4 regions of the Comamonas fluminis genome follow, and region 1 is predicted to be linked to each of the others. Evidence: predicted binding sites of a transcription regulator. Region 1 holds the regulator's gene; each other region holds the start of a gene.

Region 1 (7,279 bases):
CCCAGTGGCTCAACCACTGGCTGGGCAAGAACGTGGTGGCTGCTGCCAGCTCGCCTAACAATGAGGGCGACCCACGCGGCATGATCAGCAAGCTGTTCAAGGTCTCGTTCTACATGGGCAAGTACCGCCGCAAGTTCCGCGACTGGAATCCGGCCTTTTACAAGCTCCTCAAATTCGGTCTGATGATTGCCGTGCTGGCACTCTTTATCTGGTGGCTGCTCCCCACGAAATAAGCACTTGCCAGAATCACAAAAAGCCGCTGTGCCATGCATCAGCGGCTTTTTTTGTGGCGCCAGCACTCGGTGCGCAACGACTGCAGGGCCAGAAGCAAGCCAGCGCCAAAGTCACTAAGATCAGACTTCTGCCTTTCTCGGCGTATCTTTGCTTTCCGTTATGACTCGCTCCTCACCCGATTCTGCCCCTGTCACGCGGCGCCGCACGCGCGGCCCCAGCCCGCAGAAGACCGAGTTGACCCGCAGCGAAATCGTGACCGCCGCGATTGCCGAATTCATGGACGTGGGCATCACCCGCGCCACGATGGACAAAATTGCCAAGCGGGCCAACTTGGCCAAGGGCACGCTATACCTGCACTTTGCATCCAAGGAAGAGCTTCTGCTGGGGGCCCTTGAGGTGACATTCAGCGAATCCGCCTTGTCTGCCTTGAGCCTGCCGCGCCATGACGGCGAGAGCATGCATGCCTATATTTCCCGGCTGGTCACACCGCCGATGGTGCGTTTTCACCAGTCGGTGCGAGCCGACTTGGCTCGTCTGGTGCTGGGCGAAGCCAAGCGTTTTCCCATGCTGGGCCAGTTCTATCTGGAGAGGATTTTTTCACCCTGGCACGCACTGGTAGAGCAGTTGTATCAGCGCGCCCTGGATGAAGGCGAGCTGCAAGGCATCTTGCCAAGCACTGCAGCCATGCTGACCGGATCACCATTCTGGGTCTATCTGGCCAACGACTCCATGCAAGGCGTCGTCAAAGCTGGCTGCCAGCCTGCCGAGCTTTCACAGGTGCAGATCGATGCCATTTTTGGCCGCTACGCCCCCAGCCCCGCCAGGTAGCCAGCCATCAAAAAACCCCGCCGGCTTTGCGCACGGCGGGGTTAATTTTCAGTTCTCAGCTTTCAGCTCTTGGACAGAGGCCAGAGAGGGCCTCACTTCTGGGGCAATGCGTAGGCAATGATGTAGTCGCCACGGTCATCCGTCATGCGGGCGCCCCCAGCCACGGTCACCACAAACTGGCGGCCCGATTTGGGCGAAAGATAGGTCATGGGCGTGGCCTGGGCCCCCACGGGCAGGCGGTCTTTCCAGACCTCTTTGCCAGTCTTCACGTCATAGGCACGGATGTAGTAATCCTGCGTGCCGACGTGAAAGACCAGGTCACCCGCCGTGGTGATGGGACCGGACAGCGATGGCATACCCAGTGGCACAGGCAGCGAAGCACGCACGCCCTTGAGCACACTGTCTTCCACCGTGCCCATGGGCACTTGCCAGGCAATCTTCCGGGTGGTCAGGTCAATGGCGGTCAGATTGCCCCACGACGGTGCGTGGCAGGGGATATCCAGCGGCGAGTTGAATGCACCGCGAATCGCCACATACGGCGTTCCCTTTTGCTGGGGTACGCCCGCACCCTTGCCCATGGTCTTGGCAATAGCCTTGGCTTCGTCGAACTTGTCCTGCGGCATCAGCCAGCCAATTTGCGGCATCTTCATGTCGTTGACGATCAGCAGATTGCGCTTCTTGTCCACCGACATGCCGCCCCAGTTGAAGCCACCGTAGTAGCCAGGCCAGATCAGCGTGGGCTTATCCGTCATCTTTGTAAACATGCCGTCATTGCGCAGTTGCTTGAACTTGATGCGGCAATACAGCTGATCGAACATGGTGGCACCCCACATATCGGTTTCTTCCAGCTTGTCCTTGGCCAGTTGCGGCATGCCAACCGAGAAGGGCTGCGTCGCAGCAACGCGGTCACCGGGCAACATCTCTTGCGACACGGGACGGTCTTCCACCTGGGCCACGGGCTTGCCATCGCGGCGGTCCAGCATGAACAGCTGGTGCGTCTTGGTCGCCATCACCAGTGCAGGCGTTTCGCCGCCCTTGCCATCGGGCAGGTCAACCAGAGTGGGAGGCGAGGCAACGTCATAGTCCCACGTGTCATTGCGGATGCCCTGGAACTTCCAGGCCAGCTTGCCGGTGTCGGCATGCAGCGCCACCATGGAGCTGGAATGCGCATCGGTTTCCTTGCTGCGGTGGCCACCCCAGAAGTCAGGTGTTCCGTTGCCCAGCGGCAGATAGATCAGGTTCAGCTTGGCGTCATAGGCGCCAGACGACCACCAGTTGGGCGTGCCCTTGGTGTAGGTTTCACCTTCGGGAGGCAGCTTGGTGATGCCGGGGTTGGCCAGATCCCATGCCCAGTCAATCTCACCCGTTTTCAGGTCAAACGCACGCACCACGCCCGAAGGCTCATCGGTGCGCTGGCTGTCCCAGACCCAGCCGCCCACAATGACGCGGCTGCCCACCACAAAGGGCTGCGAAGTGGGCATGTAGAAATGCTCTTCATACGGGCCCATGCCTTCGGACAAATCAGTCGAGCCGTTTTTGCCGAAGCTGGAGCACACCTTGCCGGTCTTGGCATCCAAGGCCCACAGCCGGGCATCCTTCATCGTGGTGATGATGCGGGTGTCGCACAAGCCATCGGCCGACTTCATCTCCTGGGGCATCTCGTAATACGCCACACCACGGCAGCGATTCCAGAACGATGCTTCCTTCACATGAGGATTCCACTCCCAGCGCTTTTCGCCAGTCTCGGCATCCAGCGCCATCACGCGGTTTTCTGGCGTGCAGATGTACAGGCTGTCGCCAATCTGAATAGGCGTGTTCTGGTCTTCGTAGTTTTTGCCAGTTTTTGAACCTGTATGGAAAGTCCATGCCACTTTCAGCTGGTTCACATTGGCAGCATTGATCTGGTCCAGCGGCGCATAGCGGGCACTGTCGGCATCACGGCCAAATTGCAGCGATTGATTGTCGGCACTGCTGGCATCAGACACCGTGGCCACTTCGCGCACCGGGGTCTCGCCCAGCTTGGCGGTGTTTTGCACCGTATCGTGCGGCGTGAAGATGGACACCGCACCGGCCAGCAGCACAAGAGCTTGCACAGCGGCGGCGGGGATGGCCAGCTTGTTTTGCTTACCAGAAAGCGTCCGAACACACAGCGCTGCCAAAAAGCCCAGCACCAGCACCGGCGCCAGGCGAGGCACCAGGCCCCAGAAAAAAGCACCGACTTCGGCCAGCGCCCAGATCACCGTGCCGACCACGACCACCAGGTACAGCAGGCCGCCCTTGGCATTGCGCTTGACCAGAAAGACACCGGAAATAACCGTCAGCAAACCGGCGATAAGGTAGTACCAGGACCCACCCAGCGCAGCGAGGCGAATGCCGCCGATCGCCAGAACCAGGCCCACCAGCACGAGAACCACGCCAAAAATGCGTGGCAGTAAGCCACCAGAGGGCTTGGCTGTTTGTGTTGTAGACATAAATGCACCATCAAGAACAGAAAACCGGCATCAGATCCGGGCAAGAGCAGCCATGCAAAACAATCCGGCATCAACTCTTGTACATGAACTATACCAATCAGTCATTTTTAATAGGCAACGAATCAAAAATGACCATTTGGTATTGTTTTTATAAATTTCTGAATAAATTGAAAACTCATGCGATCCACAAATCAGCCGAAAAGAACACAGAAGTCACCCGCCCACAAAAAAGCCGCTGTGCAATGCATCAGCGGCTTTTTTGTGGGCGGCAGCGAGCTTTTACAGCGCCTTGCGCAGCGTGGTCGTGGGTATCTTGAGCTGTTCGCGGTATTTGGCGACGGTGCGGCGGGCACATTCGATGCCTTGCTCCTTGAGCATATCGGCCAGTTTGGCGTCTGATAACGGCTTTTTCGTGTCTTCCGCGTCCACAAACTGCTTGATCAGCGCACGCACTGCCGTGCTGGACGCGCTGCCGCCGGTTTCTGTGCCCAGGCCTGAGCCAAAGAAGTACTTCAGCTCGAATGTGCCTTGCGGCGTGGCCATGTACTTGGCGGTTGTCACACGGCTGATGGTGGATTCATGCAGGCCCAACTGGTCTGCAATATCGCGCAACACCAGCGGGCGCATGGCCAACTCGCCATGCACGAAGAAGTTTTTCTGCCGCTCCACAATCGCTTCAGAGACGCGCAAGATGGTGTCGAAACGCTGCTGAATGTTCTTGATGAACCAGCGGGCCTCCTGCAGACGCTGCTGCAGTGCGGCATGGCTTTCGCTGTTTTTGTGGCGGCGCAGCACGCTGGCGTAGATATCGTGCACACGCAGCTTGGGCATCACATCGGGGTTGAGCTGCACGGCAAAATCAACGCGGCCTGAACTGGCGCGCACAGGGCGCACGATGACATCAGGCACCACGATCTGGCGCTCCACATCCATAAACCGGCGCCCTGGCCGTGGCTCCAGCCGTGCAATCAGTGCCATGGCTTCGCGCAAAGCCTCTTCACGGGCGCCGCACAGGCTGGTGAGCTTGCGCAGATCACGCCGCGCCAGCAGGTCCATGGGCTGGGCGCAGATGTTTTGCGCCAGAAGCAGCAGATTCATGTGCGCTTGTGTCGTGCCCTCGTCCTCGGCCTCGCGGATCAGATCGCGCAGTTGCAGCTGCAGGCATTCAGCCAGGTCGCGCGCGCCAACGCCTACGGGCTCCAGACTTTGCAACAGTTTGAGTGCAATGGAAAAGCGCTGCTCCAGCTCTTCACGCTCCTCAAAGTCATCACCAGCCAGGCTTTGCGCCAGCTCTTGCAAGGGGTCTTCAAGGTAGCCGTCGTCACTGAGCGACTCGATCAGAAAACGCAGCGCAGCCATGTCTTCTGCCCCGAGGTGCAGGCTCAGCGCCTGGCGATGCAGAAAGTCGGTCAGGCTCACATGCTCGCGGGCCAGGTCAATGGCATCGACCTCATCGTCACTGTCCCGGTTGCTGCCAGAGCCGCTGCCACTGAGCGATGGGCTATCCCACTCGCTGCTGGATTCCCCGCCCCACTCGCCATCCTGGCCATCAATGCCATCGGCTTCCCAGTTCAGGTTTTCCGGGGTTTCTGCGGTGGCGGGCTCTGCTATGGATTCTGAAGCTGCCTGCGCTTTCTCAGTCTCTTTTTCTGATTGATATATCTCTGAAATGCTTGAGTTGTTTAGGCTGGCTGCTATTTCATCAGGAGCGCCCGCATCCTCCGCATCGCGCTCAAGAAAAGGGTTGTCGATCAGCATCTGCTCGACTTCCTGCGCCAGCTCCAGAGTGGACAGCTGCAGCAGCTGAATCGATTGCTGCAGCTGCGGCGTCAGCGACAGATGTTGCGATACGCGTAGCGACAGCCCTGGTTTCATTGGGGGGACACCCGGCGCGGGGGAAGTGAGTACATGAAGTAAGGGAACGTGGGGGCCATACTACCCATCACATCCTGAAATGCTCGCCCAGATAGACGCGGCGCACATCGGCGTTCTCCACGATCTGCTCTGGTGTGCCTTCGGCCAGCACATGACCGTCGCTGATGATGAAGGCGTGATCGCAAATGCCCAGCGTTTCGCGCACGTTGTGGTCGGTAATCAGAACGCCAATGCCGCGCTCCTTGAGGAAGCCGATGATGCGCTGAATTTCGATCACCGCGATAGGGTCGATACCGGCAAAAGGCTCGTCCAGCAGAATGAAACGCGGCTGCGTGGCCAGCGCACGGGCAATTTCCACGCGGCGGCGCTCACCACCAGACAGCGCCAGCGCCGGAGATTCACGCAGATGGTCCACGCGCAGTTCCTGCAGCAGGCCCGTCAGGCGCTTTTCCACCTCTTCACGGCTCAGCGTCTTGCCTTGCTCATCTTTTTGCAGCTCCAGCACGGCGCGCACATTGTCTTCCACGCTGAGTTTGCGAAAGATCGAGGCTTCCTGAGGCAGATAGGAAAGACCCAGACGCGAGCGCTGATGAATCGGCATATTGCCCACAGCGTGGCCGTCGATGAAGATCTCGCCACCATCGCTGCGCACCAGACCCACAATCATGTAAAACGATGTGGTCTTGCCCGCGCCATTGGGGCCGAGCAGACCGACCACTTCGCCTTTTTGCACGGACAGGGATACGTCCTTGACCACCTTGCGGCTGCCATAGGACTTGGCCAGATGCCGGGCCTCCAGACGGCTGCCGGCCTCTCCGGTGCGGCTGCCGCTGGCGTCAGAGAAAGTGGGCTCGATCATTTCTTCTCGTCAACTTTCTCGCCGCCCAGCGTCATGCTCTGGCGCAGCTGCGTTGCAGGTGTCGCGGGCTTGGGCTGAGCGCCGGGCGTGCCGTCCTTGGGTGCCATGACAGCGCGGACACGACCACCCTGGCCTACGGAAGAGCTGGGCAGGCCGCCGCTAGTCTTCTGACCATCGACCGTGTAAACGTCGGTGATGTTGTTGTAGATGATGATGGAGCCCGTCACCTGGTCATTGAGCTGCCCACCGCGATAGCGGCGCATTTCGCCGCGGCGAATGAACTTGACGATATCGGCCTTGCCGTCGTACTCAATGGTCTCGCCTTCGCCTTCAATGAACTCTTCGGGCTGGCCTGGCACGGTATCGCGCTTTTGGCGGAAGAAGGCACGCTTGCCGGGTTCCGCCACGATGACGCCGTACTGGTAACCCTCTGCGTCCTGGCGCACATCCAGCTGCGCACCACGCAGCACGATGGAGCCCTTGGTCATCACCACATTGCCGGTGAAGACGCTGGTCTGCTTGAGCTCATCATGACGCAGAGCGTCCGCCTCGATGTTCATGGGCTTGGCACTGTCGGCCTTTTCGGCATGGGCGATGCCAGTCGCTGCCGCCAGAGCGCAGGCCAGCGCAAGAGGTAGGAGTGTTTTATTCATGAGAGGCACGTTTCTTGCGTTCATTGTAGTCATTCCCTTTTAGCAAGCCCTGCATAAATCTCCAACAAAAAAGCCCGCACAAAGGCGGGCTTGCGAGACTGCTGACGGAAATCAGGCTTTGCGGCTGGATGCCACCAGCGCATTCACCACGCGCAGCACGTTTTCCATGTTGCCGGCCTTGGTGCCGTCTGTGTAGTAACGACCCGCCACGCCCATGGCAGGCACGCCTTCCACGTCGTACTCGTTTTGCAGCTGGCTAGCCTTGCGCACCTGATTGTTCACGGTGAAAGAGTTGTAGACGGTCTTGAACTTGGCCAGATCCACACCCTGCTTGCCAACCCACTCGAAGATGGCGTCAT
Region 2 (7,279 bases), 2.4 Mb from region 1:
GGAATGCTGCAACCGCTGAGTTGCAGCATTGGCGTTGTGCCAGCAGGCGTTAACTTACTTGCGTGGGCTCAGAACACCGGTCACGCCGCCCAGCAGGCCACCCAGCAATCCGCCTGTGGCAGTGGACGTGGAGGTGGTTGCGCCAGCAGTGGCTGTGGTGGTTGTTGTTGTGCCGCTTGCAACGGAGGTGACGCCGCCCAGTGTGCCGCCCACGAGGCTGGTTACCGCACCGACAGTGCCGCCCACCAGACCGGTGACACCAGAGACCGGCGATGCTGCAGCACCTGTGGTGCTACCTGTTGCAGCGCTAGTCACACCACCCGTGACGCCACCCAGAGCGCCGGTCACGGTGCCCACCGTGCCACCGACCAGGCTGGTCACACCGCCCAGACCGCTTGCGGCGCCACCGGCTGTGGTTGCGCCAGTCAGGCCGCCGGTAACGCCACCAAGGGCGCCGGTAACGGTGCCGACAGTGCCGCCAACCAGACTTGTCACGCCACCCAGACCACCTGCAGCGCCGCCGGTGGTTGTACCGCCAGTAACGCCGCCGGTGACGCCGCCGAGAGCACCAGTGACTGTGCCAAGGGTGCCGCCAACCAGTCCGGTGACACCACCCAGAGCGCCGGTTGTTGCGCCGCCAGTGCTGCCACCGGTAACGCCGCTGAGGGCGCTGCCGCTGAGCACGCCGCCCAGCAGGCCGCTGCTGGCGGTGCCCGTGGCAGGGTTGTTCACCACGCCGCCCACGGCTGCCACCGTGTTACCTACGCTGCCCACCACACCGCCCAGTGGCGATACGATGGGTGTGCCGGTGTTGGCCAGTGCGTTACCCACATTGGTCACCACGCCGCCCACGGTGGCCAGAATATTGTTCACAGGCTGGCCCAGGCCCGTAGCCTGCGTAACCCCTTGCACAGTGCCCACAACACCCGTCAGCACGGGAGTTGCGACCTTGTCCACAGTCGTGGTCAGGCCGGATACCAGAGGGCTGCCAACCACCTGACCGACGGTGCCTTCCAGACCTTGAACCGTCTGACCCACGCCGCCAACCAGGCCACCGGCCAGACCGGCGACATCGCCCACTACGCCCAGTTCAGGCTTGTCCAGTGCGCCGACGGTGCTGCCCACAGAGGTGACTGCGCCACCCAGGTAGCCCACGGTGGGCGCCACGCTTTGCACGGTGGTGGTAATGGGTGTGGGGTTGGTACCAATCTGGCCCAGGCCGGCATAGACGCCGCCCGCCAGGTTGTTGATAGCGCTGTTGGTGTTGCCCAGAATGCCGCTGGCAGGCTGTGCAATACCCGACAGCGCGGTGTTGGCGGTCGCTGTTGTCAGCACATTGGTGACGATGGTGTTGGCGTCGCCTGTCACAGCCGTCAGGCCGCCGACGGTGTCTGCCGTGCGGGTCAGGGTCTCAGCGACAGGTGTCAGAGGGCCTGTAGTCGTTGTGGTGGTGCCGCCGCCCGTGTTGCCACTGTTGCCGTTATTGCCGCTGTTGCCACCGCCGCCGACGACGGTATCGCCACCGCCGGTGCCGCTGTTTCCGTTGTTGCCGCCATTGTTACCGCCGTTGGTGTTGCCTGTTGTGCTGCCGTCTGTGCCATTGGTGCCGCCACCGCCCACGACGGTACCGCCGCCAGAGCCGCTGCCACCCGTGCTACCGGAGCCGCCGCTGCCGCCGGTGTTTCCGGTGGTGCTGCCATCCGTGCCATTGCCGCTGCCGCCGCCAACGATGGTGCCCCCCGAGCCGCCACCGGAACCTGTGCCGGAGCCGCCGCCCGCAACAACGTCGCTGCCGCCAGTGCCGGTCGGGCCCAGGTCACTGCGCAGCGAACCGCTGGAGCCGCAGGCCGCCAGGCTGGTAACCAGAGCCACGGCGCACAGGCTGCGCAGGCCAAAAGATGTAGAGCCAGTCATGGCTGCAGACAGTGTCTTGCTGGTGAAACGAGTAGTGCGCATAAATCCTCCATCCCTCAAAAAAGTAAATTAAAAAATCCAGCGACGCAGCTGTCTGTGCATCGGTAGACGTATGTTCTTTTCAGGAGGGGGAGGCTGTCCAATTCAAAGTTTGTGACACGAAGTTACACGTAATTAACATTTACTATCAACTTTGAAATGTTGGTAGGAGTTTGATTACTTGACAGGTGGAATTCGTCCTACAAAAACATGACTACTTCCCTATGAGGCCTTGTGAGAGCCACAATAGACGTCTGCCGCAGCTGCGGCTTTGTGTTTTCTGTCGCGCCTTAACCAAAAAAAACGTATGCAATTTGCCAATCGACTCAACAACGTAGAGACCTCTGCGATTCGTGAACTGTTCAAACTGCTGGGCAAGCCCGGCATCATCAGTTTTGCGGGAGGCTTTCCGGACAGCGCCATGTTTGACGTGGCGGGCATCAGTGCCGCCTCGGCCAAGGCTCTGGAGCAAGAAGCCGGTGCAGCATTGCAGTACGGCGCGACCGAGGGCTACCAGCCCCTGCGCGAGCAACTGTCTGCCTTCATGGCCACCAAGGGCGTGCCCGATGTGGCGCCCGAGCAGCTCATCGTCACCACCGGCAGCCAGCAGGCGCTGGACCTGCTGGGCAAGACCATGGTGGGTGAGGGTGACAAGGTCATCGTTGAAGGCCCCACTTTTCTGGCCACCATTCAGTGCTTTCGCTTGTACGGCGCCGAAGTGATCTCCGCCCCGGTGGACGAGCACGGCGTCAAGACCGATGAGCTGGAAAAGCTGATTGCCGAACACAAGCCCAAGCTGGTCTATCTGATTCCCACCTTCGGCAACCCCAGCGGTGCAATGCTGAGTCTGGAGCGCCGCAAAAAAGTGCTGGAGCTGGCCGTGAAGTACCAGACGCTGGTGGTGGAAGACGACCCCTATGGCGATCTGTACTTTGACGCCGCGCCGCCTGCCAGCCTGCTGTCGCTCAGCCGTGAAGTACCCGGCAGCCGTGAATGGCTGGCGCATTGCGGATCGCTGTCCAAGGTGCTCAGCCCCGGCCTGCGCATTGGCTGGCTGATTGCCCAGCCAGAGCTGCTGGCCCGCGCCGTGATGTGCAAGCAGTTCAGCGATGCCCACACCAGCACCTTCGCTCAGGCCACGGCTGCGCAGTACCTGAAGTCTGGCGTCATGCCCAAGACCCTGGCCCATGTGCGCGAGGTCTATGCCAAGCGTGCCAAGGCCATGGGCGATGCACTGCGCGAGCAGCTTGGCGATGCCGTGGAGTTTGTGCAGCCTGCGGGTGGCCTGTTCATGTGGGTGCGCCTGACGGGTGCCCGCGGTCAGCTGGCCGATGCTGGAGCGCTGGCCAAGAAGGCCATCGAAGAGGGCGTGGCCTTTGTGCCCGGCGCACCGTTTTATGCCCAGAACCCGGATAACGCCACCTTCCGCCTGTCGTTTGCCACGGCCGATGAAGACAAGATCCGCGAAGGCATTGCACGTCTGGCCAAGGCACTTAAAGCATGAGTGAAGGCATGGGCGATACCCGCGAAGACCTGCACGCATTGCAGGAGCGCATCATGGAGCTGGAGATCAAGGCCAGCTACACCGAGGATTTGCTGGAGCAGTTGAACATGACCATCTATCGCCAGCAGGAGCAGATGGATGTGCTCATCAACGAGCTGCGGGAACTCAAGCGCCAGACGCCCGATGGCGGCTCTGGCGCCCCGCGCAATCTGCGCGACGAATTGCCGCCCCACTATTGAGCCGCTGCGGCTTTGCATGCAAAAAAGGGCCAGACATATGTCTGGCCCTTTTTTTGATTTCAACAATTCATTAGTGCTGTAGCCTAATAGCAGCAGGCGCTTTCAGCTATGAATTCAGGACTTCTGCAGCGGCTCGCTGGCCACATTCTTCATCTTGCCCATGAACAAGCGGGTAAAGAAAACCGCCATCACGATGACCAGGACAATCACGGCCAAGCTCATCAGTCCATAGTCGGTGGAAAACAGGTCGATCATCAGCTTCATGCGGCCCTCCTTGATGAATGCATTGAGCGTTGGGGCAACTATGGCGGCGAACCGGCCAGAGGCCTTTGTGCTGCATCAAGCTGGCGGGCTTGCCCATCTGCGCCAGATCAAGCGGTTGATCTTCGGGCTGGCTGGTTTGTTGCGATTTATTGTTGCCAATGTCAAAACAACCCTGACATTTAGCGATGAAAATAGCGGCAGCAAGCATTTACTGATGAGCCGACTTGAGGACACCATGAGCATCTGGTCCATTGACGCCCAGACCGTCACCCACAGCATTCAGCTGGCGGTGGCCCCCGTTTTCTTTTTGACAGCAGTTGCCGGGATGATTGGCTCGGTAGCGGGGCGGCTGGCGCGCATCATCGACCGCGCACGCAAGCTGGAAGAAAGCCTGCGCACGCTGGAGGACCATGATCTGGTTGCCCGCTATCTGAAAGAGCTGCACTTTCTGCGCGAGCGCGGGCGTCTGGCCAATGTGGCCATTGGCCTGCTCACGCTGTGCGGCATGTGCATCGGGCTGACCATCGTGCTGCTGTTTGTGGGGCAGGCCTACGGCGTCAGCGGTCACGGCTATGCCGTGTTCAGCTTTTTGCTGGGTGTGGTGGCCTTTGTCTCGGCGCTGTGCTGCTTCCTCTGGGAAACCGTCATGGCCACCCGCATTCTGGACTTCCACATGCTCACCCGCGCCAAGGCTGCGGTGCGTGATGTGGAGCGGGACAGCTAAAGCGACGCTTGTTTTGAGAGCGGGCTGTGCACGGTGTCTGCAGATTTTTGGATGGAATCGGCCTGAGGCCAAAGATGGATATGCGCAGCCAGCTATCAAAAATGAAGCTGCCTGCGTGAATCTTCAGCTCGCATCCTGCTCCAGCCAGGCCGCTGCGGCATGCAGCACGCAGTCCGTCAGCCGCTGCAGGCTGGCCTGCGCACTGCGCGTGTGGCACCAGTACAAGGGGGTGTAGAGGCTTTGCTCGGGCAGCAGCACTACCAGACTGCTGCGCTGCAACTCTGTCTCAATCATCTGCACGGGGTGCATGCCCCAGCCCATGCCCAGCTCCAGCGCGCGGGTGTAGCCCTGGTTGGAGGGCAGAAAGTGGCGCGCCGCATTGCGCCTGCCATCCACCCCCAGGCTTTGCAGCCACTGGTCCTGCAGGCTGTCCTTGCGCCCGTAGCACATCATGGGGGACCGGGCGATGGCCTGCGGCGTCAGCCCCTGCGAGAAATGCCGCTCCACAAACGCAGGTGATGCCACGGCCACATAGCGCATGCCGCCCAGCGGCCAGGTGTTGCAGCCGGTGATGGCCGAGCCCGTGGCCGTGACAGCAGCCATGACTTCGCCTTGCTTGAGGCGCTGCGCCGTGTGGTCCTGATCGTCAATGCTGATATCCAGCAGCTCATTGCTGTCCTGCGTGAAGGCCGCCATGGCATCCATGAACCAGGTGGAGAGCGAATCGGCATTGACCGCCAGCTTCAGCGAGGGCAGGGCGCTCTGGCCTTCGGGAATCAGCTCGGGGTTCTTGCGGCGCAAATCGTTTTCCAGCAGTGCAACCTGCTCCACATGCAGGCACAGGCGCCGCCCCGCATCGGTGCCCGTGCAGGGCTGGCCGCGCAGCACCAGCACCTGGCCCACGCGCTCCTCCAGCTGCTTGATGCGCTGCGATACCGCCGAGGGCGTGACATGCAGCTTGTGCGCTGCACGTTCAAAACTGCCCTCGCGCACCACGGCGGCCAGCGCTTCCAGTCCTGCGTAGTCAAGCATTAGAAATTCTTAATTTGATTGAGTAAATGTAATTTTACTTAACAAATGCTGCGCAGCACAATCGCGCCATGCTTTCCTCTGAATTCTCCTCTGCATGGCTGGCCGGCTTTACGGTCTGCATCTCCCTCATCGTCTCGATTGGTGCTCAGAATCTGTATGTGCTGCGACAGGCTGTTCAGGGCGAGCATGTGCGCGCCTGCGTGACTTGGTGTGTGCTCAGCGATGCGATTTTGGTGGCTGTGGGCGTGGCGGGCATGTCGCAGATGATGGCCCGCTATCCGGGGCTGGCCTACTACCTGACGCTGGGTGGTGCTATCTTTTTATTAGCGTATGGCCTGTTTGCACTGCGCCGCATGTGGCTGGCGCCGGATGCGGCCATGCACGCAGAAAAACGTGTGCTGGCGCCCCGCAGCCTGATGAGTGTGATGGCCGCGCTGGCAGCGATTACCCTGCTGAACCCGCATGTCTATCTGGATACCGTGCTGCTGATGGGCTCCATCGGCGCGCAGCAGCAGGGCGTAAGCCGCTGGAGCTACGTCATGGGTGCGGCCTGCGCAAGTCTGAGCTGGTTTGTGCTGCTGGCTTTTGCGGGCCAGCGCATGAAAGGCATTTTTGCCAACCCCAAGGCCTGGCGTGTGATGGATGGCCTGACAGGCGTGATGATGCTGACACTGGCCTGGTGGGTGGCCAGCGGCCTGACTCAAATGGATTGAGGCGCGGCGGGCCTGCCGTTTTGCGCTCAGCCCACGCGGGCGGGGCTGATTTCTTCGAGCAGCTCCAGCACTTCGATCAGATTCCAGCTGTTGCACTCTATGCGGTAGAGCGAGGTTGCTCCCGTCTTCTGGCTTACACCTTCGATCACCACCATATCCTTGCCCTGGCTGCGGGCGCTGCTCAGCGGACGGATTTTGTCGTAGTGGTATTTTTCGGCACGATCACCGCGAAACGCAAGGCTGACCTGGCCCAGACGAGGGAAGTAGTCCTTGGCGTATTTCTCCAGCGTGCGCTCTACCAGCAGCGAAGCCATATCGGGGGTGACAGTTCCAGCCATGTGCAACTCCGTGCGTCATTTATGAAGCTATTGTTGCATTTTGTGTTTCTGAAAACCAGCGTCCCCCGTCGCGCGCAAGCATCATGACGGTTGCAACTTTTCCGTCACTGGAATCTGTAATCCGGTTTTGATGCGCTCCAGCGCGATGGAGGTGCTGTAGCGGCGAATGTTTTCATCGCCTTCAAACAGGCGCTGGCAAATCGCCTGGTAATCATCCATATCGGCGGCCGTCACAACCAGGATGTAGTCCGTCTCTCCAGTCACAAAAAAGCATTGCTGCACAGAGGCCTCGGCGGCAATGCGTGCGCGAAAGCCCCGGGACAGGTCGGGCCTGTCGTTGATCAGGTGCACATTGATCACGGCAGTCAGTGAACGGCCTGCGCGCACCGGGTCCAGCACTGCCACATTGCCCGCGATGACCCCGGTTTCCTGCAGGCGCTTGATACGCCGCTGCACTGCGGGGGCGGAAAGATTGACCTGCTCGGCAATCAGGCGCTGGGGCATGAGATTGT
Region 3 (7,279 bases), 240 kb from region 1:
CAGGCTGGACTTGCCCGAGCCCGACAGGCCGGTAATCACCACCAGTTGGTTGCGCGGAATATCGAGGTCGATATTCTTGAGGTTGTGCGTGCGTGCGCCGCGAATGGCAATCCGCGTCTGCGCGAGTGAGCGGCCCAGATACAGGCTGTCATCGTGGATTTCAGAGGGCGAATCAGACTTCAGGGACACGGGCGCTCCAGACGGGGAAAACTCTCCATGATAGTCAGACGGGCTTGCTTCTGACTAGATGATTCAGGTTCACGGACAATCTACGGTTTTATTTCCTCTCTTTTGCCCGCTGGTGATTTATTTAACGTGGGCATAAGACTTCGACTCTTGGCAAAATTTGAGCGTGAAAAAAATCAATACATCCCCTAGTGCGGGCACGCAGGGCGGCGACAAATCTTCCACCACCATGACGTCTCAGGAGCGCCGCTCCAGTGGTGCGCTGGCGCTGATTTTTGCGCTGCGCATGCTGGGCCTGTTCCTGGTGCTGCCCGTCTTCATGCTGGAAGCGCGCAAATACCCCGGCGGTGACGACCCCGCCATGATCGGTCTGGCCATGGGTATGTATGGCCTGACGCAGGCCGTGTTCCAGCTGCCCATCGGCCTGGCGTCTGACCGCTTGGGCCGCAAGCGCATCATCGTCGCCGGTCTGCTGGTGTTTGCCGCTGGCAGCTTGATTGCTGCCATGGCCGATTCGCTGACCGGCCTGATGGTGGGCCGCGCCATTCAGGGCGCAGGCGCAGTATCTGCAGCCGTGACCGCCCTGCTGGCCGACCTGACGCGTGACGGCGTGCGCACCAAGGCCATGGCCATGGTGGGCGGCAGCATCGGCCTGATGTTTGCGCTGGCGCTGGTGCTGGCCCCGCTGCTCAACGCCTGGATTGGCCTGTCTGGCATCTTTGGCCTGACCTGCGCACTGGCCATGGCTGGTATCGCCGTGGTGCTGTGGGTGGTGCCGCCTGAGCCGCAGCAGCATGCGAATGCGCCCAAGGGCAAGTTCAGCGATCTGCTGGGCCAGAAGGATTTGCTGCGCCTGAACTTTGGCGTTTTCATCCTGCACACCGTGCAAATGTCCATGTGGGTAGCCGTGCCCGCCATGCTGGTGCAGGCGGGGCTGGTCAAAGAGCAGCACTGGCATATCTACTTGCCAGCTGTATTGCTGTCCTTTCTGGCCATGGGCATGCTGTTTTCCATGGAGCGCAAGGGCAAGCTGCGCAAGGCCCTGCTGGGCGCCATAGGCTTGGTGCTGGTGGTGCAGATCGGTCTGGGCATGCTGGCCGCCAGCGGCACCATTCCCACGGTCTGGTGCATGGCGCTGCTGATGTTCCTGTTCTTCTGCGGCTTCAACGCGCTGGAGGCAACCCAGCCCAGTCTGGTATCGCGCATGGCCCCGGCGCCGTTGCGCGGTGCGGCGCTGGGCGCTTACAACACGCTGCAATCGCTGGGCTTGTTTGCCGGTGGCGCTATCGGCGGTGCGGTTGCCAAGTTTGTGGGCGTGCCGGGTCTCTTTGTGATGACCGCTGTGCTGACCGCACTGTGGCTGCTGGTGACTTGGCCGCTGCGCCCTGTAGGACGTCATGGCTGAGTCCGTAAATCAAGGGTAATCCCGCAAGCAGGTCATTCTGCTTGGGGCAAAATGCGCACTCCATTGGTTCGGGACGAATCGTCAATACCCGGGCCACTTTTTGAAAAGGTAAACCTATGGCATCCGTCAACAAAGTCATCATCGTCGGCAATCTGGGTCGTGACCCGGAAATGCGCACCTTCCCCAGCGGCGACCAAGTGGCCAACGTGACCATCGCCACCACGGACCGCTGGCGCGACAAGAATTCTGGCGAAAACCGCGAAGCCACCGAATGGCACCGCGTCGTCTTCAACGGCAAACTGGCCGAAATCGTGGGCCAGTACCTGCGCAAGGGCAGCCAGGTCTATGTGGAAGGCAGCCTGCGCACCCGCAAGTGGACTGATCAAGCCACCGGCCAGGAGCGCTACGCCACAGAAATCCGCGCCGACACCATGCAAATGCTGGGCAGCCGCCAGGGCGGTGGTCAGCAGCAAGGTGGCTACGGCAGCGATGACGGCTACGGCGAAAGCAGCTACGAAGCGCCCCGCCGTGCTCCCGCTCCTGCCCCCATGCAGCAACAGCGCCCAGCAGCGCCTGCGGCCCGTCCTGCACCGGCCCCCATGTCGCCCCCACCCCAGCGCGCCGCTTCGGGCTTTGACGACATGGACGACGACATCCCGTTCTAAGCACAAGCTGACCCACTGATGCAGCAGCCCGCTTCTCGCAAGAGAGCGGGCTGTGTTGTTTCTGTGAGTGACTTTTTGCGAGATTTCAGGAATTTGAACCTTTGTGACGACAGAACCTGACTAATTCATGAAAAATTAATGAACTTTGCAAAGCTCATCGTCTTTGTAAAATACAGTAGAGCATTCGATTTGTTTCATAAAGTTACGCTTCGAAGCCTGCCCTGTTCATTTTGAAGAGGGCTGAACTGTGGTTCTGTGAAACTCGCAACTTCGCCCTTGCCTTAGGAGCACCCAGCATGCCGAATTTGGTCATCTCGATTGACGGCGCCGTCATCAAGGAAGTGACTCTCGTCAAAGAGCGCACAACGCTGGGCCGTCGTCCATACAACGACATCGTGATCGAAAACCTCGCCGTCAGCGGTGAGCATGCCGTGCTGACCATGAAGGATGGCAAGGTCACCATCGAAGACCTGCGCAGCACCAACGGCACCTTCGTCAACGGTCGTGCCATTCAAAAGCATGAACTGCTGCACGGCGACCTGCTGGACATTGGCCGCTACAAAATCCGCTTCCTTGGCAATGTGCTGATGGACAGCGACGCGCCAGTGCCATCCGTCAGCAAAACACTAGCCCATATCTCTGAAGAGCCAGACAGCGACTATGCAAAGCTGTCCAGCCCATCCGGCTTTGGTGAAATCTCCAGCTTTGCTTCAACCATCCAGGGCACGGTCTCATCGCTGCCCGAACGTCATGCTGTCATTCGCATGATGACTGGCAGCATGGCTGGCAAAGAAGTCTCGCTCTATAAGGTCGTTACCACCCTGGGCAAGCCAGGCGTAGCCATCGCCTCCATCACGCAAAAGCCCCATGGCTTTGTGCTGACCCAGCTGGAAGGCGAAAGCGAAGCGCTCAAGCTCAATGGTCAGGTCGTTGGCCCCCTGTCCGTGCCCCTGCTCAATGGCGACACCATGGAACTGGCAGGAAGCACCATGCGTTTTGTCGTGGAGTGACACTGAGGGTGCTTGATTCCCGTCAAGCACTCTGACAAATTTGTCAGCCTGACTGTTAGGGTAGCCAAAAATGTTGCAGCTGTTGAGGATCCTGCAAGCAAAAGTGTCAATCTATGTGGGCCTAGCGCATTGATTGCAGTTGGCACGCCATTTGCTTGATAGAAGCGTTACTTCATCAACCAAGGGAGTTTTTCATGAAGCGTTCCATTCAAAAGGGTTTTACCCTGATCGAACTGATGATCGTTGTGGCGATCATCGGTATTCTGGCTGCCGTGGCTCTGCCTGCTTATCAGGATTACACCACACGTGCTAAGGTTTCTGAAATGGTTCTGGCTGCGTCTGCTGGTCGTACTTCGTTGTCTGAAGCTTATGCTGCCAAGAGTGCATTCCCTGCAGCTGCATCTGCTGCCGATTACATTACCAATGCTTCCTCGAAGTATGTTGCCAGCGTTGCTTACCAAGACTCGAATTCTGGTGCACAAGCGCAGATCACTGTGACTGGTACTAGTGCTTTAGGTGGTACTGCAAATGGAACAACTTTGACTTTGACTGGTGTGGGGGACACTGATACTGGCACAGTTAAGTGGACATGTGCTGCGGGAACTATGCCTGCAAAGTATCTGCCTGCTAGCTGCAAGTAATTTATCCTTGTAATAGGAGCCCCTTTCGAGGGGCTTTTTTTATGATAAAAAAAGTATCTGAATTATTATTTATTTTATTCGTTTTTCTTTCATTCGTGGTAACAACATATGAGCCTCCATGGAGAAATTCTTCCATGGAGTTTTTTGCATTCTTGGCTGTTGTTACTATTGTCGTTAGAGATTGCTTTGTTGGTGAAAAATTAAAAATAAATAATATCTCTATATTTTTTATTATTTTTATACTAATTTCATTGGTAAGATTGTTTTATGGTGAAGAAATATATTCAGAAAATTTCTGGATGGCATTTTTATTTTCTATTTTTGGTATTTTATTTGTTAGTTCTTTTGCAAATTTTAAAAATGATATTGGGAGAAATTTTCTTATAGTATTGATATTTTCTTCTGTATTTAGTTCTGTAATAATTTTGTGCCAATTTTTTGAAATATATGAATTCTTAGATATCTGGAAAGCTGGGTACGATAGCTCTCGTGGAAGGCCGTATGCCAATTTTGGGCAACCTAATTTAGCTGCAAGCTTGATTTTGACTGGGATGTGCTGCATTATTTATTTTTACAGAAAATCAATAATTGGGAAAATAACAGTAATTTCTGTTTTTTTCTTGATGTCAAGTGCATTGGCTTTTGCTTCTTCTAAGACGTCATTTTTATCTTTATTTTTGATATTGGTTTTGTGTATTTGCTTTAAGAGCTGGTTTGAAACGTTTGTTATTATTTTTTCTGGGCTGGTGATATTTATAAGCAAAAATATTTTTGAAACAAGAAATATTCTTGCTGAAGGTGATTTATCTACAGGACGCTTTGAGTTGTGGGGCACTATTGTGGATGCAATTTTTAGGCATCCATTGGTGGGATATGGTGTGCTCAACACACGTGCAGCACACTTTGAGGTTGTTGAGAATCATTTCGTGCAGCACGGTGTGATGATCGGTAGTGCACACAATTTATTTTTGGACTTCTTTGTTTGGTTTGGGATACCTTTAGGGTTTGTTCTGGTAATTTTTTGGGGATGGATTCATTTCTCATTTTTTAAAAAAAATAAGAAAAATTTTTCTTTACTCTTGCTTCCTTTGCCCATAATGGTGCACTCAATGCTTGAGTACCCACTTTTCAATGCAAATTTCTTATTTGCTTATTTGGCATTGATGACCATCGGTATAAAAGATATAAAAGAAACAAAAATACCAATGTTTATCGTATCAATAGTGCCATTGGTTCTGTTTTTTTGCATAACAAAGGAGTACTTACTATTTTCATCAAAATATAGGGAGCTAAGATATTTCAATGCGAATTTCCTTAAATCGAAAGAACCGGAAAAAATAGAATCAATATTTCTTAATGATATATATGGGCAATATAATTTATTTGCTTCTAATTCCATTAATAATGATGAAGAATTTCACTCCCTGAAAAGAATTATAAAAATAGAGCCTGTAGAGAAAAATTTCTGTTTGTTTTTTAATTATATTTCAAGTAATAACTTGAATGAAGAACTCGTTTTGATTAATAAAAAAGCTAATGCTCTTTTTAATAAAGAGCAGCTAAATTATATTCAATCGTGTTATTTGAATAAATCAGATTTTCCCCCCCGCTTCTCCAGCACCCTAATCCCACCCATCACCATCCCCTTATCCACAGCCTTGCACATATCGTAGATAGTCAATAAGCCGATCTGCACAGCGGTCAGGGCTTCCATTTCTACGCCGGTCTGGCCTGTTAGTTCTACGGTGGCGGTGCAGCGGATGGCGCTGGATTCGGGCTCCAGCTCAAACTCCACGGCTACGCGGGTCAGTGCCAGGGGGTGGCACAGGGGGATGAGGTCGCTGGTCTTTTTGGCGGCCATGATGGCGGCGATACGGGCGATGCCCAGCACGTCGCCTTTTTTGGCGGTGCCGTTTTGCACGATGGCCAGGGTCTCTGGCTGCATGGTGATGCGGCCTTCGGCGACGGCTACACGGTGGGTGGCGGCTTTGCCGCCTACGTCGACCATATGGGCCTGACCTTGGGCGTCGAAGTGGGTGAGTTCGGACATGTTTGCTTTCTGCGGGTGCCTGCCAGCCCTCTGAGATGGGTCATCGGCAGCGCAAATATCGGGGGCATACGCTACAGCATGGGTCTTTACCCTGTCGTAACAGGCGGTCATGCTGCAGTGCGAATCAATCAGGGCATCATAGTGGGGTGTTGAACGGCTGGCAGTTCAGGCCCCTGAATGCTGGCAATGTCGTGATTGTCATGCCACTTTTGATGCAAAAACTGCCTAAAGCCCATGCACTGAAAGCGCTTGCAGCTTCCATTTTGATAGCTGTTCAGTGTGTTTCTCCTTTGATGTCCCCCGTTCAGGCTGCGGGCCTGCCCACACTGGGCGATGGTGCGTCCTCGCTGACCACGGGCGATGAGCGGCGTCTGGGCGACTCCATCGTCAAGGAGCTGTACCGTGACCCGGATTATCTGGATGACCCGGTGCTGCAGGAGTATGTAGAGGGCATCTGGCTGCATTTGCAGGATGCGGCGCGCAAGAATGGTGAGCTTTCGCAGGAGCTGGAAGACCGCTTTGCCTGGACGCTGATTCTGGGCAAGGACCGCCAGGTCAACGCGTTTGCGCTGCCCGGTGGCTATATGGGCGTGTATCTGGGATTGATCAGTGTGGTCAGCAGCGGCGACGAGCTGGCTTCGGTGATTGCCCACGAAACCAGCCACATCACGCAGCGCCACATTGCGCGCATGCTGGCCCAGCAGGGCAAGCAGACGCCGCTGATGCTGGCTTCCATGCTGCTGGGGGCGCTGGCAGCCACGCGCAGCCCCGATGCGGCCATGGCCATCATGATGGGCGGGCCGGCGGCGGTGATGCAGAACCAGCTGAATTTCTCGCGCGCGATGGAGAGCGAGGCCGACCGCATGGGGTACAGCCTGATGGCTCCCGCCGGTTTTGCACCACAAGGTTTTGTGGGCATGTTTGGCAAGCTGCAGCAGGCCAGCAGGCTCAATGACAACGGCAGCTGGCCCTATCTGCGCAGCCACCCGCTGACCACGCAGCGCATTGCCGATATGGATTCGCGTGTGCCGCCGGGCAAGCGTTCTGCGGACCCTGTGCCTACGCTGGAGCATGTGATGATGGCGGCCCGCGCGCGCGTGATCTCCAATGCGGGCGTGGATGTACGCCGCCAGTGGGCAGTGCTGCCGCGATCGGGTAGTTTTGGGTCTGTGAGTCAGGCCGAGCAGGTGGGGCAGTTGTATGCCGCCACGCTCAGCGCCATGTATCTGCGTGACTGGGCGCTGGCGCGGGAGATGGTGCAGCGCTTGCTGACGGCTACAGCGGGGAACGCACAGGCCAGTATTCAAGCCAAATGGCTGAAT
Region 4 (7,279 bases), 1.4 Mb from region 1:
AACGCACGCGCTCGCAGACTTCATGAATATTGACGTCGCCCACTTCGTGGGGGTGACGATGGGGTGCCAGCAGGCGATCAACCAGTGCCTGCAGGCGATCGGCCTCATGAACAATGACAGTGGTGTATTCGCGCAGCTCTGGCGTTGCCAGATCCATCTGCAGCAGCTGAGCCGCACCACGAATGCCCCCCAGAGGGTTCTTGATTTCATGGGCAAGATTACGAATCAGCTCTTTATTGGCCTGTGCCTGCTCGCGAATGCGCTCCTCACGGTCCTGGCGGGCCTGCTGCTCCAGCGGCCACATCTCCACCATCACATGGCCCAGTTGCTCTACCAGCGAGACGGTGACATGCACGGGCAAGGATTCCTGCCCCAGCCGAAGCAAGGCAGCCTCAAAGCGCAAGGCAGCAAAGTCATTGGAGCGGGCACCGCTCAAGGCCTTGTCCAGCAAGGCTGGCTCTGAGAAGCACACCGCAAACTCTGTGGCCTCCATGGTGCGGCGCGACTGACCCAGCGCGTTTTCCAGCGCGGCATTGACAAAGCACACCACGCCCTGGGTATCAAGCACGGCAATCAGCGTGCACAGCCAGTCAAGAGACTGAAAACTCTGACTTTGACTGGTGTTTCTGGTAGCCGGGAAGTCCTCGGATAAAGGGGCTGCAAATGCGTTCATGAGACAAAAAACCGGTGAAGCAGCCCCTGCACGACTGCGTTAATTGGCAGGCAGACGATCCAGCTCCCGGCGAATACCAGCCACATCGCTTTCCTGGCGGGCGATATCGGCCTTGAGCTTTTCTACGCGCTCTGGGTAGCCCTGCGGGTTACGCAGCTCCAGCGCCGTGCGCACGGGATTGCCATCGTTGTATTCGGCACGCAAGGTGTTGAGCCGGCTTTGCGCCTTGTTCAGCTCGGACTGCAAAATCGCCCGGGCATCAGAGTCACGGGCTTTCTGGGCAGGATTGTCGCTGCGCACTGGCGCGGGACTTGAGGACGCAGGCGCAGCTGGCTTGGCCTTGGGCGCTGTTGCAGCCGCGCTGCCACCCGTGCTGCTGCCCCCAGATGGACGGGTGCCGTGAATCACGGTTACCCCACCGCCATCTACCGGCTTGCAACCTTTTGCCTTGGCTTGTGAAACATTGTTGGTGTATTCATTTCCGCAACGGTAGATCACATCCTGCGACCAAGCAGCAGCACCCACGGTCATCAGCAATGGCAACACTAAAAACTTCTTCATTGGCTCCTCTCAGGCAGACTGCGACTGCTTGACTGCAATGGAGTGAGTATCGCTCCAAGCGCATTGCGTTGTCGTCATTTCTTGGTATCACCTGAGACCGATAGGTTCCCTGACCCAGCCAGGTCAACCGCTGGTGCAATAAAAAAGGCGGCCAGGCCGCCTTTTTGAGTCTTTCGCCTTACAGCGAGAAGTACATGTCGTATTCGACAGGGTGCACCGACTGGCGGTAGCGAGTGACTTCGCCCATCTTCAGTTCGATGTAGGCGTCGATCATCGCATCGGAGAACACACCACCCTTGGTCAGGAAGGCGCGGTCGGCATCCAGAGCTTCCAGGGCCTGATCCAGGCTGTGGCAGACGGTAGGCACCAGCTTGTCTTCTTCGGGAGGCAGGTGGTACAGATCCTTGGTGGCAGCTTCGCCAGGATGGATCTTGTTTTCCACACCGTCCAGACCCGCCATCAACAGAGCCGCAAAGCCCAGGTAAGGGTTCATCAGTGGATCGGGGAAGCGAGCTTCCACACGACGAGCCTTGGGGTTGCTCACGTAAGGAATACGGATGGAAGCGGAGCGATTCTTGGCCGAGTAAGCCAGCTTCACAGGCGCTTCAAAGCCGGGAACCAGACGCTTGTAGCTGTTGGTGCCAGGGTTGGTGATGGCGTTCAGGGCACGGGCGTGCTTGATGATGCCGCCGATGTAGTACAGCGCGAAGTCAGACAGGCCAGCATAGCCGTCGCCTGCGAACAGGTTCTTGCCATCCTTCCACACGGACTGGTGCACGTGCATGCCGGAGCCGTTGTCACCAGCGTAGGGCTTGGGCATGAAGGTTGCCGTCTTGCCGTACGTGTTGGCCACGTTCCAGATGATGTATTTTTGCAGCTGGGTCCAGTCAGCGCGCTCGACCAGTGTCGAGAAGCGTGTGCCGATTTCGTTCTGGCCAGCGCCCGCCACTTCGTGATGGAACACTTCGACAGGAATGCCAACGGCTTCCAGCAGCAGGGACATTTCAGCGCGCATGTCTTGCGTGCTGTCGACGGGAGGCACGGGGAAGTAGCCGCCCTTGTTACGGGGACGGTGGCCACGGTTGCCCGTTTCAAACTTGGTGCCGGTGTTCCAGGGCGCTTCGTATTCTTCGATTTCGAAGAAGGGGTTCTGAGGCTCGGTACCCCAGCGCACGCCGTCGAAGATGAAGAATTCGGGTTCTGGTCCGAAGTAAGCGGTATCGCCCAGGCCGGAAGCCTTCAGATAGGCTTCTGCGCGCTTGGCGATAGAGCGGGGATCGCGGTCATAGGCCTTGCCATCGCTGGGCTCGATCACATCGCACTGCAGAATCAGTGTGGTCTCTTCAAAGAAGGGATCGATATTGGCTGTATTGGGATCAGGAACCAGCTGCATGTCCGAGGCTTCGATGCCCTTCCAGCCTGCCACGGAAGAACCGTCGAAAGCATGGCCCGAGGTGAACTTGTCCTCGTCGAAGTGCGACACAGGCACTGTCACGTGCTGTTCCTTGCCGCGGGTATCGGTAAAGCGCAGGTCCACGAACTTGACCTCGTTGTCCTGCACCATCTGCATCACGTCTGCAACGGTCTTCGCCATCAGATCTCTCCTGCCAAATTTGGCTGATCAAAAAAGGATAAATAGTACTAAGCAGTTTGCGTGCCAACTTGCCAACACGCTGCATCAAGATGCCTGAGTTCAAGGCAAAGCCATGAATCCATAAGCATATTCAGGGCAAGCATATAAGACAGCCACGCAATTTGGGGCGCCTGAGAAGGCTCCAAAGCGGTGCATATTGTCGCACCGCAAGATGGCTTTGCCAAAACGCACTATTTTGGTGAATTCTTATGCACCAAAATAGTGCCAATAAATAAAAGCGCCTGTTTGGTGCATGCTGGCTACAGCGCAGAAGAAGCACTACCGGCCATGCCCGGGGCAAAGGGAACTTGTGCAGAGGGCTCCCCCGGCCCCTGCTGGCCACGCTGCTGCGCCAGTGCTGCCAGACAGAAGTGGGCAAACCACAATGCCGAGAACGCGAACACCAGCGCATAAATCCAGATGGCAATGGGAATCAGAATCCAGAATGCCGCCAGGAACACCAGCCCCGAGACCCAGACAATGCCCGGGGCCATGCCCAGATAGCCGCAGATGACGCCCATCAGAATCAGCGACAGTCGGTGGCGTACAAACAGGCTGCGTCGCTCTTCCTTGCTGGCGTGATCTGCCAGCGCATCGAAGGCCATGACACGGTATGTGAGCCAGCCCCAGATCAGCGGCGTCACCACCAGCATCAGGGGCGGAAAGACCCACAGAGGCAGGGTGACGATCAAGGCCAGCAGCGCAATGGCCGTGGAGCCACCGGACCAGAGTACGCTGGCCACGAAAGAACCGCCATGCTTTTTCTCCATCTGGGGAAAACGCTTCTGCGCCACCAGATCAGTCAGCACAGGCGCCATGAACAGCCCCACCAGCATGAGCACCAGCACCACCAGCACTGGCGTAGCCCCAAGCACGACCAGAATGGATGCAACAACCTCTGAAGCATAGCCAACGCCATGGGACTGGAACCACAGCCAGACGGTGTGCAGCCACCCCACGCCATCCAGCAGGCTTTGAACCTTGAGCACGGCATCGGCCCAGAACAAGTAACCCAGCCCCCAGGACAGAAGCGCCATCAGGAGCAAGGGGAACAGGGACCACGCAATCACCCGCTTATGCAGGCAATACGCCAGTGCACGCCAGAAAGAGTCGAGTAGCAAGCTCATGCTGGCAAGCATACTCAAGGATTGATTTATGCGCGACCCATCAATCGTAGGACGGCTCGCCATTGTTGCGCCCAGAACCCACGGCCGTAATCCCGCAATTGACCTTGTGCGTTGGGCTGCACCTGATCGCGAATCCCTGTGGGGTCGTAGCGCAGATCAAAGTTGGCCGTGCCAAACAACATATCCCACCAGGGCAGCAGCACGCCAAAGTTGTTGCCATGCACTTTCTTGTTGCGCACTGGCGCCAGAGGTTCATGACCAATGCCAATGGCATGGTGACGACGGTGAAAGCGCGGGCTGATCCACAGGCGCTCGCCCAGTTTGCCAAACCAGATGCGGACATTGGCGTGCTGAAAGCTCTCGCTGAGCTGGGTCAATGCCACGATGGCCACAAACTGCCCGGGTGCCACACCAATTGCCTGCGCCACCAGCACGATGATGGCGTCGTGAATCACGCTGTCGAGCAAGTGGTTGCGGTTATCGCTCCACACCGTCATCTGGCGCTGCGAGTGGTGCACGGCATGCAGCTTCCACCACCAGGTCAAGCCATGCTGACCGCGGTGAATCCAGTACTCCACCAGATCGAAAACGATCAGATAGAGCACCAGGCTGACCCAGGCGTTGTCCGTCACACCCGGCCAGATATCGTCCAGGTGAAAACCGGGCAGACCCCAGACATGGAGCTGGCCCATGAGGGCATCCCACATCGGATCCACAGTGAAAAACAGGGCCAGCCGGAACAGGCCCAGCCGGTGAATCAGGGTGTAGAGAATGTCCACACGAATGGCCTGACGGTCCACCACGGGCTCCACCGGCTTCCAGCGCTGCAGGGGCACGATGACAGCGATCATGACTGCAATCTCCAGCAGCCCCACCAGCAGCCAGCCTGTGGCTGTATAGCCGTCTTCAAGCAGATTGGCCATACCGAAATGGAACAAGAAAGGCTGCACCACGCCTTCAAACAGGCGCTGCTGCGCATCCGCAAAAGTCTGAACCAACCACTCCACAACTCACTCCTCGTGCCGCACTCAGCGGTGCTGTGCAATCCAGCCCTGATAGGCCGGGTGCTCGGCCAGCGTACGGAAACAGAAACCCTGATCCAGCAGACCCACAATCAAAGGCTCAAGCACCGCCGGTGCCCAGGGGTCCTGACGTGACCAGATGCCTAGATGGGCCAGCAAGATATCGCCGCTGCGGATATTTTTCAGCGCCTGACTCAGCAGCCGCGCATTGGGATATTTATCGCTGGGCAGTTCATCGCCCAAAAAGCCCGCAGGCGCCCAGCCCACGTACTGATAACCGCCCTGCTGGGCTGCTGCGATCAATGCTGGTGATGTCTTGCCACCCGGGGCACGGTACAGCGGCAAAGGCTTGTGCCCGGTTATTTGCTGCAGGCGACGCGCAGAGCGTGCAACTTCCTCACGGTACTCATCGGCAGACACCACAAAGCTCTGGCCCTCACGCGGCCCGGCCGATGGCTTGACCTTGAAATGCGTGACCTGCCCTGTGTCCTTGTCCCGGATATCGGCCTGCCAGTACATATGGTCGTAGGTGTGAGAAGCCAACTGGTGCCCCTCGTCCGCCCGGGCCTTCCACCAGGGCGCCCAGAAATCACCCAGACTGGTGCCGCCCTCTTTCGCCGCCTCATTGGCGGCAAAAAAGGTTACCGGCACTTTGTGCTTTTGCAGCACCTGAGCCACCAGTTGGGCAATGCCCATGTGCCCGGTGTCAAAAGTCAGGTAAACCAGCTTGGAGCAAGCGCCTGCAGCTATGGTTTTAGAAGTACCCACCGCAGCCGCTGCAAGGCCTGGCAATGCGGCTGCAGTACCAGCCAGCATGAATTGACGTCTTAGCATCCACCCTCCTTGAGGTGGTCAATACACAGTCTGAAAGACTCTTGCTCACGGCAATGGTTCCGTGAGCAGGCAGGTCAACGTGCGGCGTGAGACAGTGTCCAGACTCCGTGCGGAGACTTGCCCACATTGACCTGGTTGATGACTTTTTTCTCGACCGTATCAATCACCGACAGCTTGCGCGCCCAGCGCGAGGCCACATAGATGTAGCGACCGTCTGCCGAGACATCCATGCAGTCCGGGCCACCCGGCGCGGGGTAGTTGGCCACGACCTGATTGGTCACCATGTCAATCTTGCTGATGGTGTTGGCCACGCGGTTGCTGACGTACAGGTGGCGGTCATCACCAGCCGCACGGAAGGCGTGCGCGCCTGCAGCGGTCTTGATCTGGCCTGTGCTGCGTGGCGTGGGGCCGGTAATGTCGAAGACTTCCACGCCGTCACCGCCCGTCAGGCCAACGAACAGCTTCTTGCCATCAGGGCTGCCGTACACGTCAGCAGGCATGGGGCCGGTGGGCACGCGTGCCTTGATGGTCTGTGTGGCGATATCGATGGCTACCAGCGCATCGCTGTCCTGCATGGTCGAGTACAGCGTCTTGCTTTGCGCATCGATAAACAAATGGCTAGGCGTTTTGCCGGTCGAGACACGCTTGACCAGTGTGGGGGTCTGCGTGGCTGCATCCCAGCGGTAGAAGTCGATATGGTTCAGGCGGTTGGCCGCCGTGATGAACCACTTCATATCAGGCGAAAAGCGCAGGTGATAGGGGTCCACGATGTCGCGAATCACGCGCTGCACGGCTCCCGTGCGGGGGTCCACCAGCGTCAGCGAATCACCGAGCGCATTGGCTACAACGAGAGACTTTTCGTCAGGTGTCAGATACAGGTGGTGCGGCTCTTTGCCCGTGGGGATGCGCGACTGCTCTTTCCAGGTCTGAGAGTCAACCACGCTGATGCTGGCATCCAGAGAGTTCAGCACGAACACGGGCGTAGGCCCTTGAACCTTGCTGGCTGCAGCCGCTGGCATCACGCGCGCAGGGGCTGGCGCAGCAGCAGGTGCCGCAGCCCCGGCTGCTGCGGTTGAAGACGCGGCCACCGCAGGCTTTGCCACAGCAGGCGCTGCAACCGGAGCACCTGCTGCCGTTGCCGATTTAACCCCAGGTAATGCCGATGCACCCAACCAGACGGCCAAACCGCCACCGACCAACAAAGCTACAGCAGCGCCAGTGCGCCCAATGGTAAGACGTCCCACAACCACCACCTTCTCAGAATCCACGCAGTGTAGCCGCGCCTGTGCAGCCACACCATCACTAGCCCAATTCCACGCGGGGCTTAGCGCGTCAACGTTTTGAGTCTTCCTGGCCTTGGCTTCCTCTCGGGGAAGTGCATCAAAAACAGGAGCATTCAGCGCAGGATTCTCCTATGTTTCAAAGGAAA

What was found. Region 1 encodes sigma-54, which starts transcription at its own class of promoters, with help from an activator protein. Its sites were predicted from a motif close to TGGCANGNAANCTGCTTT; they were not measured.
Region 2: JDW18_RS09825 (collagen-like triple helix repeat-containing protein) is a predicted target of sigma-54. The motif match lies at 2,056-2,073, and genes of this name have one in related genera.
Region 3: JDW18_RS22765 (pilin) is a predicted target of sigma-54. The motif match lies at 3,407-3,424, and genes of this name have one in related genera.
Region 4: glnA (type I glutamate--ammonia ligase) is a predicted target of sigma-54. The motif match lies at 2,877-2,894, and genes of this name have one in related genera.

Annotation. Positions count from the first base shown of each region.
Region 1 is NZ_CP066783.1:4,561,468-4,568,746, forward strand. Features, by position in the region: gene JDW18_RS21185 (aspartyl/asparaginyl beta-hydroxylase domain-containing protein) at 1-233, shown strand, start outside; gene JDW18_RS21190 (TetR/AcrR family transcriptional regulator) at 394-1,062, shown strand; gene JDW18_RS21195 (membrane-bound PQQ-dependent dehydrogenase, glucose/quinate/shikimate family) at 1,155-3,533, opposite strand; gene JDW18_RS21200 (RNA polymerase factor sigma-54) at 3,813-5,408, opposite strand; gene lptB (LPS export ABC transporter ATP-binding protein) at 5,476-6,267, opposite strand; gene lptA (lipopolysaccharide transport periplasmic protein LptA) at 6,264-6,920, opposite strand; gene JDW18_RS21215 (thiol:disulfide interchange protein DsbA/DsbL) at 7,032-7,279, opposite strand, start outside.
Region 2 is NZ_CP066783.1:2,055,604-2,062,882, forward strand. Features, by position in the region: gene JDW18_RS09825 (collagen-like triple helix repeat-containing protein) at 55-1,956, opposite strand; gene JDW18_RS09830 (aminotransferase-like domain-containing protein) at 2,261-3,457, shown strand; gene JDW18_RS09835 (SlyX family protein) at 3,454-3,696, shown strand; gene JDW18_RS09840 (DUF3149 domain-containing protein) at 3,811-3,960, opposite strand; gene JDW18_RS09845 (DUF2721 domain-containing protein) at 4,196-4,684, shown strand; gene JDW18_RS09850 (HTH-type transcriptional regulator ArgP) at 4,808-5,716, opposite strand; gene JDW18_RS09855 (LysE/ArgO family amino acid transporter) at 5,785-6,429, shown strand; gene JDW18_RS09860 (hypothetical protein) at 6,456-6,767, opposite strand; gene JDW18_RS09865 (Lrp/AsnC family transcriptional regulator) at 6,849-7,279, opposite strand, start outside.
Region 3 is NZ_CP066783.1:4,803,936-4,811,214, reverse strand. Features, by position in the region: gene uvrA (excinuclease ABC subunit UvrA) at 1-189, opposite strand, end outside; gene JDW18_RS22300 (MFS transporter) at 416-1,591, shown strand; gene ssb (single-stranded DNA-binding protein) at 1,708-2,256, shown strand; gene JDW18_RS22290 (FHA domain-containing protein) at 2,553-3,266, shown strand; gene JDW18_RS22765 (pilin) at 3,461-3,907, shown strand; gene JDW18_RS22280 (O-antigen ligase family protein) at 4,042-5,580, shown strand; gene moaC (cyclic pyranopterin monophosphate synthase MoaC) at 5,487-5,957, opposite strand; gene JDW18_RS22270 (M48 family metalloprotease) at 6,170-7,279, shown strand, end outside.
Region 4 is NZ_CP066783.1:3,196,871-3,204,149, forward strand. Features, by position in the region: gene glnL (nitrogen regulation protein NR(II)) at 1-673, opposite strand, end outside; gene JDW18_RS14880 (hypothetical protein) at 713-1,234, opposite strand; gene glnA (type I glutamate--ammonia ligase) at 1,413-2,828, opposite strand; gene JDW18_RS14890 (EI24 domain-containing protein) at 3,128-4,006, opposite strand; gene JDW18_RS14895 (sterol desaturase family protein) at 4,021-5,001, opposite strand; gene JDW18_RS14900 (polysaccharide deacetylase family protein) at 5,023-5,850, opposite strand; gene JDW18_RS14905 (YncE family protein) at 5,925-7,118, opposite strand.